DNA from 2 places in the Kitasatospora sp. NPDC058115 genome. Region 1 is predicted to be linked to the other one. Evidence: riboswitches for the same ligand, from Rfam matches in the RefSeq annotation. Region 1 holds a riboswitch; the other holds the start of a gene.
The links. A riboswitch is a leader RNA that binds a small molecule or an ion and turns the genes downstream of it on or off. The one in region 1 is predicted to bind S-adenosylmethionine.
Positions count from the first base shown of each region.

Region 1 (4,558 bases):
GGCACCGGCGGCGCCCGATACGCTGGCGGCACCTCACAAAGGAGTACGCCACCGTGATCACCGCCATCGTCCTGATCAAGACCAGCGTCGACCGCATCCCGGAGATCGCCGAGGCGATCGCCGCCATCGAGGGCGTCAGCGAGGTCTACTCGGTGACCGGCGGCTACGACCTGGTCGCGATGGTGCGGGTGGGCCGGCACGACGACCTCGCCGAGGTGATCCCCGGCCGGCTCAACAAGGTCCCGGGCGTGGCCCACACCGAGACCCAGATCGCCTTCCGCACCTACTCCCAGCACGACCTGGAGGCCGCGTTCGCGATCGGCCTGGACGAGTGACCCGGACAAGTGGCCCGGGACGAGTGCGGGCCGGGGCCGCTCAGCCCTCCCGGCGGGTGTCCGCGACGCAGCGGCCGCCCTCGTTGCGGTAGGTCCAGGCCGCGCCGTCCGTGACCAGCTCGCGGACGGCCTTCAGGAAGCGGTCCACGTGCTCGTCCGGGGTGCCGGCGCCGAAGCTCACCCGGATCGCGTTCAGGCTGCGCTCGCCGGGCAGCGAGGGCTCCGGGGCGCCGCACTCCGAGGGCGCGGCCTCCTCGTCGCCGAGCAGGGTGCGCACCAGCGGGTGGGCGCAGAACAGGCCGTCGCGGACCCCGATGCCGTACTCGGCGGACAGCGCGGCCGAGAAGTGCGAGCTGTTCCAGCCCCGGACGACGAAGGAGAGCACGCCCACCCGGTCCGAGTCGGCGCCGAACAGGTTCAGCACCCGGACCTCGGGGACCTCGGCCAGCCCGGCCTTCAGCCGCGCGACCAGCGCGCGCTCACGGGCCTCCAGGGCGTCGAACCCGGCCTCGGTGAGCGCCCGGCAGGCCGAGGCGATCGCGTAGACGCCGATGACGTTGGGCGAGCCGGCCTCGTGCCGGGCCGGACCGGTGTGCCACTGCACGGCCACCGAACCGTCGGCCTCCCGGGCCACCGTGCGGGTGGCGCCGCCGCCAGCCAGGTAGGGGTCGGCCGCGTCCAGCCAGTCGGCCCGGCCGGCCAGCACCCCGGCGCCGAACGGCGCGTACAGCTTGTGGCCGGAGAAGGCGATCCAGTCGACGTCCAGCTCGCGCACCGAGACCCGGTGGTGCGGGGCCAGCTGCGCGGCGTCCAGCACCACCCGGGCGCCGTGGCGGTGGGCGGTGCGGGTCAGCTCGGCGACCGGCCAGAGCTCTCCGGTGACGTTGGAGGCCCCGGTGACGCAGAGCAGCTTCGGGCCCTCCGGCGCCTGGGCGAGCGCCGCGTCGAAGGCGGCGACCGCCTCGGCGTGCGAGCGGGGGGCGCGCAGGTAGGTGACCGGCAGACCGGCGTGCGCCCACGGCAGCAGCGAGGCGTGGTGCTCGGTCTCGAAGGCGAACACCTGCGTCCCGGCCGGGACGGCGCCGGCCAGCAGGTTGAGCGAGTCGGTGGTGGCGCGGGTGAAGACCACCTGGTCGCCCTCGCGCAGGTCGAGGAACTCGGCGACGGTGCGGCGGCTCTGCTCGAACAGGTCGGTGGAGAGCTGCGAGAGGTAGCCGGCGCCGCGGTGCACGCTGCCGTAGTAGGGGGCGTAGGCGGCGACGTCGTCCCAGACCCGCTGGAGCGCCGGGGAGCTGGCGGCGTAGTCGAGCGCCGCGTAGTCGACCTTCTCGCCGTTGGCCAGCGGGACCTGGACGTCGTGGCCGAGGACGGCGAGGGGGGCGCAGAGGGAGGTCGAGAGGGACATGAGGATGCACTCCTGTACGGGTCAGGGACCCCGGGAGTGCGATCTGTCCGGCGTCCGCGCTTGCCACGCGGACCCATCGCCACGTGACCCGGTCCTCACCCAGGGCACCCCGCCACGGACGGAGGGTTGCCGGACAGCCAGCTGGGGCTTGACGCTGTCGCTCATGACCTGGCGAAGACTCTAGGTCGCGGCCGTCCCGCGGTCAAACGGGCGTCCGCATCCCGGACATGGGTCGGGGCCCGCCGGGAAGGACTCCCGGCGGGCCCCGACTCCCGTGTCACGCCCGGGCGGTGGCCTCGGACCAGTGCTTCAGCAGGTCCTGCGCGGCACCCGAGTCGATGGCCGCCGCGGTGCGGCGCATCGCCGCCCCGAGCTGCTCGGCGAGCGGCGCGCCGGTCAGGTCGAGCGCGACCAGCGCGGCCGCCGAGTTCAGCACCACCGCGTCGCGCACCGGCCCGCGCTCCCCGGCCAGCAGCCGGCGCGCGACGTCCGCGTTGTACACCGGGTCCCCGCCGCGCAGCGCCTCGATGCCGACCGGCTCGATGCCGACCTCGCGCGGGTCGAAGGAGGTCTCGGTGACCTCGCCGTCCCGGACGATCCAGACCCGCGAGGTGGTGGTGATGGTCAGCTCGTCCAGCCCGTCGTCGCCCCGGAAGACCAGTGCGCTGGCTCCGCGCTGCGCCAGCACCCCGGCGATCAGCCCGGCGAGGCGGGTGTCGAAGCAGCCGACGGCGTGCGCGGTCACCCGGGCCGGGTTGGTGAGCGGGCCGAGGATGTTGAAGGCGGTCGGCACCCCGAGCTCGCTGCGGGCCGGGCCGGCGTACCGCATCGACGGGTGGAAGGTCGCCGCGAAGCAGAAGGTGAGCCCGACCTCCTCGGCCACCTCGGCGACCCGGCGCGGCCGCAGGTTCAGGCTGATGCCCAGCTTCTCCAGCACGTCCGAGGAGCCGCTGGCCGAGGAGGCGGCCCGGTTGCCGTGCTTGACCACCTTGGCGCCGGCCGCCGCGGCCACGATCGCCGACATCGTCGAGATGTTGACGGTCTTGGCCCGGTCGCCGCCGGTGCCGACGATGTCCACCGCCGGGCCGGGGATGGTCAGCGGCTCGGCGTGCGCGTACATCGAGTCGACCAGGCCGGAGATCTCGTCGACCGTCTCGCCCTTGGCCCGCAGCGCCACCATGAAGCCGGCGATCTGCACCGGGGAGGCCTCCCCGCTCATGATCCGGTCCATCGCCCACGCGGTGGCCGAGCGGTCGAGGTCCTCCCCCCTCAGCAGCGCCGACAGGATGTCCGGCCAGGTGCGGACCACCTGCGCGGGCTCGCTACCGCCGTTCGCAGGGTTCACGTTCACCATGGCTGACTCCAGCTCTCGCTCCCCGCGGACGGGGAAGGACGTAGGGACGTCGGTCAGCCTATCGAGCGGCGGGGTGCCGGGGCCCCGCCGTTCACCCTTCTTCTCTTGTGGTGAGACGCCGGGGTGGGACGCCGGGCGGGACCCCCGGGCTGCGGGCCTAGCGCGCGGCGGGCGCCCGCTTGGCCATCCGGGCCCGCAGCAGGGTCGCGACGGCCTCCGCCAGCGCCACCGGGTCCACCGGCTGGGAGATCGCCGCGTCGGCCCGGCTCCAGGCCGCCAGCCAGGAGTCCTGCGGCCGGCCGATCAGCACCAGCAGCGGCGGGCAGCCGTAGATCTCGTCCTTCAGCTGCCGCGCGAGCCCGAGCCCGCCGGCCGGCACCGCCTCGCCGTCCAGGACGCAGAGGTCGATGCCGCCCTTCTCCAGCGCCTTGAGCACCGCCGGAGTGGTTGCGCACTCCAGGTACGCCAGCTCCGGAAGGTCCTCCGCGGGCCGCCGGCCGAGAGCGGTCAGCACCTGCTCGCGGGTGGTGCGGTCGTGGCTGTAGACCAGAACGGTCAACGTCTCGTCGGTCGTGTACGCCATGGGCCTGCTCCCTCACGTGTGATCCGGACCACGTTCGCCTCTCCCCGGATGCTACTCCCGATCACCCGCCGCCGAGCCCTTCCCGCGAGATCCCTCCCGACCCGCCGCGCCCGCCACTGGTCCGGGCGGAGCACGGCGCGTCACCCCCACCCGCACGGACCACCCGTACGGCGGACGGGTGGTCTCTCCCCTTACTACCGACGGCCCCGCGGGCCCGCCGCGACACGCCGCAGGGGGCCCTGAAGGGCCCCTTCGAGGAACCGTCAGAAAAGGGACACCGGGCTGCTCAGCAGGGGTACGCACAGCCGTCCGGGTGCCAGGGGGGCATATCGCACGCACCGGACACTCCGAGGGACACCCCCCGGCGTGAAGACGGAATAAGGGACCGACATAATGTCCGTCGTGGCGACAGCAACAGCAGTAGAAACCGGGCACGCGCACGGATCGGTCAACCGGCCGAACATGGTCAGCGTCGGAACGATCGTCTGGCTCAGTTCCGAGTTGATGTTCTTCGCGGCCCTCTTCGCGATGTACTTCACGCTCCGCTCCGTCAAGGGGCCGGAGTTCTGGACCGAGAAGGCGCACGCCCTCAACGTGCCCTTCTCCTCGGTCAACACCACGATCCTGGTGCTCTCCTCGCTCACCTGCCAGCTCGGCGTCTTCGCCGCCGAGCGCGGGGACGTGAAGAAGCTCCGCTCGTGGTTCGTCCTGACCTTCGTGATGGGCGCGGTCTTCATCGGCGGCCAGATCTTCGAGTACACCGAGCTGGTCAAGAAGGACGGCCTCTCGCTGTCCTCCGACCCGTACGGCACGGTGTTCTACCTGACCACCGGCTTCCACGGTCTGCACGTGACGGGTGGTCTGATCGCCTTCCTGCTGGT
Region 1 covers NZ_JBHVTL010000008.1:60,706-65,263, reverse strand. Annotated here, with positions in the region: gene ACFVVL_RS10800 (rhomboid family intramembrane serine protease) at 1-57, shown strand, start outside; gene ACFVVL_RS10795 (Lrp/AsnC ligand binding domain-containing protein) at 54-335, shown strand; gene ACFVVL_RS10790 (aminotransferase class V-fold PLP-dependent enzyme) at 376-1,740, opposite strand; SAM riboswitch class IV at 1,792-1,909, opposite strand; gene trpD (anthranilate phosphoribosyltransferase) at 2,018-3,094, opposite strand; gene ACFVVL_RS10780 (hypothetical protein) at 3,252-3,677, opposite strand; gene ACFVVL_RS10775 (heme-copper oxidase subunit III) at 4,071-4,558, shown strand, end outside.

Region 2 (4,558 bases), on a different contig from region 1:
GATGAAGCCGTAGCCCTTCTCCGCGTTGAACCACTTGACGGTGCCCTGAGCCATTCCGAACTCCCCTAGTGCTGTGCTGGCCCTTCACGCCCCCGCAGGTCTGCGGACGCGGGTCTGGTTGGAGGCCGGCCCGGGGAACCCCCCCTGGGCGCGGCCGTGCATGCCGCAATCCTCCCGGGTCCGCCGAACGGCATCCGGCGAACGGGCGATTGCGTCGACCGCGGCTGAATGTATCCGGATCGACGCCCTCTGCAACAGGGCCAATGTCGGGGAATTCACCCGGAGCCGCAGCGGACAGGACGGGCGCAATCCACAGGAAAGCCGCAATTCCCACCGGACATAGCGGACGTATTACCCAAAATCCCTGTCAGAATTCTGACACCGGCCTGACATGTTTCCCGGGGCCCCACGCCCGGCCCCGTCCCGAGGGGCGGCCGGCGACGGCGGTGGCGGTGCGGTGGATTCGTTCCCGGACAAGGGGAGGAGGGCGGCCCCTGTTCCCGGTCGAGCGACACTTTACTCCGACCGGGACCGAAAATATTCCCGCCAAAATACGCGCGGCCGTCCGCGGCACGGAATTCCGTGTCGCGGACGGCCGGTCAACGGCACATCCGCCCGGCGGGAACGGGCGCGGCGGGGCTCAGCCGCCGGCGACCGCCGGAATGATCGAGATGTTGGCGCCGTCCTTGATCTCCGTCGCCAGGCCCTCGGCGAAGCGCACGTCGTCGTCGTTCACGTAGACGTTGACGAAGCGGCGCAGCTTGCCGGTGTCGTCCAGGATGCGGGCGGCGATCCCGGCGTGGTTCTTCTCCAGGTCGGCGATGACCTCGCCCAGGGTGGTGCCCTCGGCGGGCACCTCGCTGGCGCCGCCGGTGTAGGTGCGCAGGATGGTCGGGATGCGGACGTTGGCGCTCATGGGGGTCTCCTCGGTGCGGGCGCGGGGGCGGCGCGGGGGGGCGGGTGGAGCGTGGAGGGATCAGGCGGACGCCAGGCCGGCGCCCCGGAAGGACTCCAGGGTCGGCCGGATGACGGCGGTCATCCCGGCCTCCGAGACGGCGTCGAGGGTCTTCAGGCCGTCGCCGGTGTTGATCGCGACGGTCTCCTTCGACGGGTCCAGCCGGCCGGTCTCGACCAGCTTCTTCAGCACGCCGACCGTCACGCCGCCCGCGGTCTCCGCGAAGATGCCCTCGGTGCGGGCCAGCAGCCGGATCGCGGCCACGACCTCCTCGTCCGTCACGTCCTCGACCGCGCCGCCGGTGCGCCGGGCGATGTCCAGCACGTACGGGCCGTCGGCCGGGTTGCCGATCGCGAGCGACTTGGCGATGGTGTCCGGCTTGACCGGCCGGATCACGTCGTGGCCGGCCTTGAACGCGGCCGAGACCGGCGAGCAGCCCGCCGCCTGGGCGCCGAAGATGCGGTACGGCCGGTCCTCGACCAGGCCGAGCTTGATCAGCTCCTGCAGACCCTTGTCGATCTTGGTGAGCTGTGAGCCCGAGGCGATCGGGATCACGATCTGCTCCGGCAGCCGCCAGCCCAGCTGCTCGCAGATCTCGTAGGCGAGCGTCTTGGAGCCCTCGCCGTAGTACGGCCGCAGGTTGACGTTGACGAAGCCCCAGCCCTCGCCGGCCGGGTCGCCGATCAGCTCCGAGCAGAACCGGTTCACGTCGTCGTAGTTGCCCTCGATGCCGACCAGCTCGCCGCCGTACACCCCGGCCATCACGACCTTGCCCTGCTCCAGGTCGTGCGGGATGAACACGCAGGACCGGAAGCCCGCCCGGGCCGCCGCCGCGCCCACCGCGCCGGCCAGGTTGCCGGTCGAGGAGCAGGACAGCGTGGTGTAGCCGAACGCGCGGGCCGCCTCGATGGCGCAGGCCACCACGCGGTCCTTGAAGGAGTGGGTCGGGTTGCCGGAGTCGTCCTTGACGTGCAGCTGCGCGGTGAAGCCCAGCTCGCGGCCCAGGTTGTCGGCCTTCACCAGCGGGGTCCAGCCCGGGTTCAGGTTCGGCTTGCTCGCGACGTCGGCGGGCACCGGCAGCAGCGGCGCGTAGCGCCAGATGGACGCGGGACCGGCCTCGATGCGCTTGCGCAGCTCCTCGGCGCCCTCGCTGCCGAAGTCGTAGGCGATCTCCAGCGGGCCGAAGCACTCCAGGCAGGCGAAGCTGGGGCCGAGCGGGAAGCGGGTTCCGCACTCGCGACAGGACAGCTGGGCGGCGGGGCCGAGGTCGACCGTGACGGGTGCGGCGGTGTCGATGGACATGTGGCGGAGGCCTCTCTCCTCATCTTCCCCGTGACGCGGTCGCGCCCGGGCCGGAATTGGCACCTGTCCCGCCGGGGCCGTACGCCAGCCGTGCGAGAAGGTTGCCGGGACGTCAACGGGCCGTTCCCTCAGTCCCTCTGGATGAGCTCTGTGAAGTTGTGGTCCTGCTCAGCGGTGACCCCGGCGTGCGAAGGTCCGACCGCTGTACGAAGACTGTATCCGAAGGCGTCAACCCCGAACGGCACCGTCCGCCACGCGAGATGCCCCGTCCCACCAGGCCCCGTCCCCGAGCCCGCCGAGGAGAGCACCGTGCCCCCCGAACCGACCCCCGAGCTCCTCCCCGAGACGGCGTCCTGGCTGCGCCGGCGCTCGTGGAGCGCGGCCGACCGCCCGGTGCACACGCTGCCGGCGGCCAAGCGCGCGCTCGGCCCGGCCGGCACGGTCAGCGTCGTGCTGCCCGCCCTGGACGAGGAGGCCACCGTCGGCGAGATCGTCCGGATCATCCGCCGCGAGCTGATGGAGCGGCTGCCGCTGGTCGACGAGCTGGTGGTGGTCGACTCCGGCTCCGCCGACGCCACCGCCGAGGTCGCCGCGCGGGCCGGCGCGACCGTCGTGCACCGCGACGCGATCCTGCCCCGGCTGCCCGCCGCCCCCGGCAAGGGCGAGGTGCTCTGGCGTTCGCTGCTGGTCACCCGCGGCGAGATCGTCTGCTTCGTGGACGCCGACCTGCGCGAGTTCGACCCGGCCCTGGTCTCCGGCATCATCGGCCCGCTGCTCACCGAACCGGACATCCAGCTGGTCAAGGCGATGTACGACCGCCCGCTGGAGACGGACGGCGCGGTGGTGCCGGCCGGCGGCGGCCGGGTCACCGAACTGGTCGCCCGCCCGCTGCTCAACCTGCACTGGCCGGAACTCGCCGGTTTCGTCCAGCCGCTCGGCGGTGAGTACGCGGCCCGCCGCTCGCTGCTCGAACGGCTGCCCTTCCCGACCGGCTACGGCGTCGAGCTCGGCCTGCTGGTGGACGCCCTGGAGACGGCCGGACTGGACGCGCTCGCCCAGGTGGACGTCGGCGTGCGCCACCACCGGCACCAGGACGGCCAGGCGCTCGGCCGGATGGCCGCCACCATCTACCGCACCGCGCTGGAACGGCTCGACCGCGCCCACCGGCTCAAGGCCTCCGCCGACCTGCTGCACCCCCGGCTCACCCAGTTCACCCGCGACCCGCGCACCCGCGCCTTCACCGCCCACACCCACCCGGTGACCGCCGTCGAACGCCCGCCCATGCACACCGTCCCCGAGTACGCCACCCGCCGCCGGGAGCCCGGCTTCCGGGTCAGCCGGGGGTCGTGACCTGACCCACGTGTCAGGCCCAGGGGGGTTTGCCACCCCGGACCCCCGGCAACCAACCAACCATGGGCCCTGACACGACCGAGCGTTCGAATCCGACCGGCGCCGCCCCCGTCCTGGTGGCGTCCAACCGGGGGCCGGTGTCCTTCGGCACCGCGGACGACGGCACGCTGACCCTCCGCAGAGGCGGCGGAGGCCTGGTCTCCGGGCTCTCCGCCATCGACGACCCGGACGCCGTCTGGGTCTGTGCCGCGCTCTCCGACCCCGACCGCCGGGCCGCCCGGGAGGCCCCGGACGGCCGCCTCGACCGGGCCGGCCACGACGTCGGCGGACAGGCCGTGCGGATGCTCGACATAGACCCCCGGACCTTCGCCCGCGCCTACAACGGCGTCGCCAACTCCACCCTCTGGTTCGTCCACCACCTGCTCTGGAACACCCCGACCGCCCCCGCCTTCGACGCCGGCTTCCGCACCGAGTGGGAGGCCTACACCGACTACAACACCGCCTTCGCCGAGGCGCTCGCCGCCGAGGCGGCCCCCGGCGCCGCCGTCCTGGTGCAGGACTACCACCTCTCGCTCGTCCCGGCGCTGCTCCGCGCCGCCCGCCCCGACCTGCGGATCGGCCACTTCTCGCACACCCCCTGGGCACCGCCGGAGTACCTGCGGCTGCTGCCCGACGACGTCTCCGAGGCCGTCCTGACCGGCATCCTCGGCGCCGACCGGGCCGGCTTCCTCACCCGCCGCTGGGCGCTCGCCTTCGCCGACTGCTGCGAGCGGTTCCTCGGCGCGACGGTCGACCGCGAGGCGCTCACCGTCACGTACGCCGGCCGCACCACCGCGCTCGGCGTCCACGGCCTCGGCGCCGACGCCGACTTCCTGCGCGAGCGCGCCCACCGCCCCGACGTCGACGAGCGGCTCGCCGCCCTGCGCGCCACCGTCGGCGAGCGGCAGACCG
Region 2 covers NZ_JBHVTL010000007.1:189,187-193,744, forward strand. Annotated here, with positions in the region: gene ACFVVL_RS10045 (cold-shock protein) at 1-54, opposite strand, end outside; gene ACFVVL_RS10050 (MoaD/ThiS family protein) at 641-916, opposite strand; gene thrC (threonine synthase) at 977-2,257, opposite strand; SAM riboswitch class I at 2,274-2,405, opposite strand; gene ACFVVL_RS10060 (glucosyl-3-phosphoglycerate synthase) at 2,567-3,607, shown strand; gene ACFVVL_RS10065 (trehalose-6-phosphate synthase) at 3,670-4,558, shown strand, end outside.
Region 2: it holds a riboswitch for S-adenosylmethionine, as region 1 does, so the genes downstream of both, thrC (threonine synthase) here and ACFVVL_RS10790 (aminotransferase class V-fold PLP-dependent enzyme) in region 1, are expected to answer to the same signal.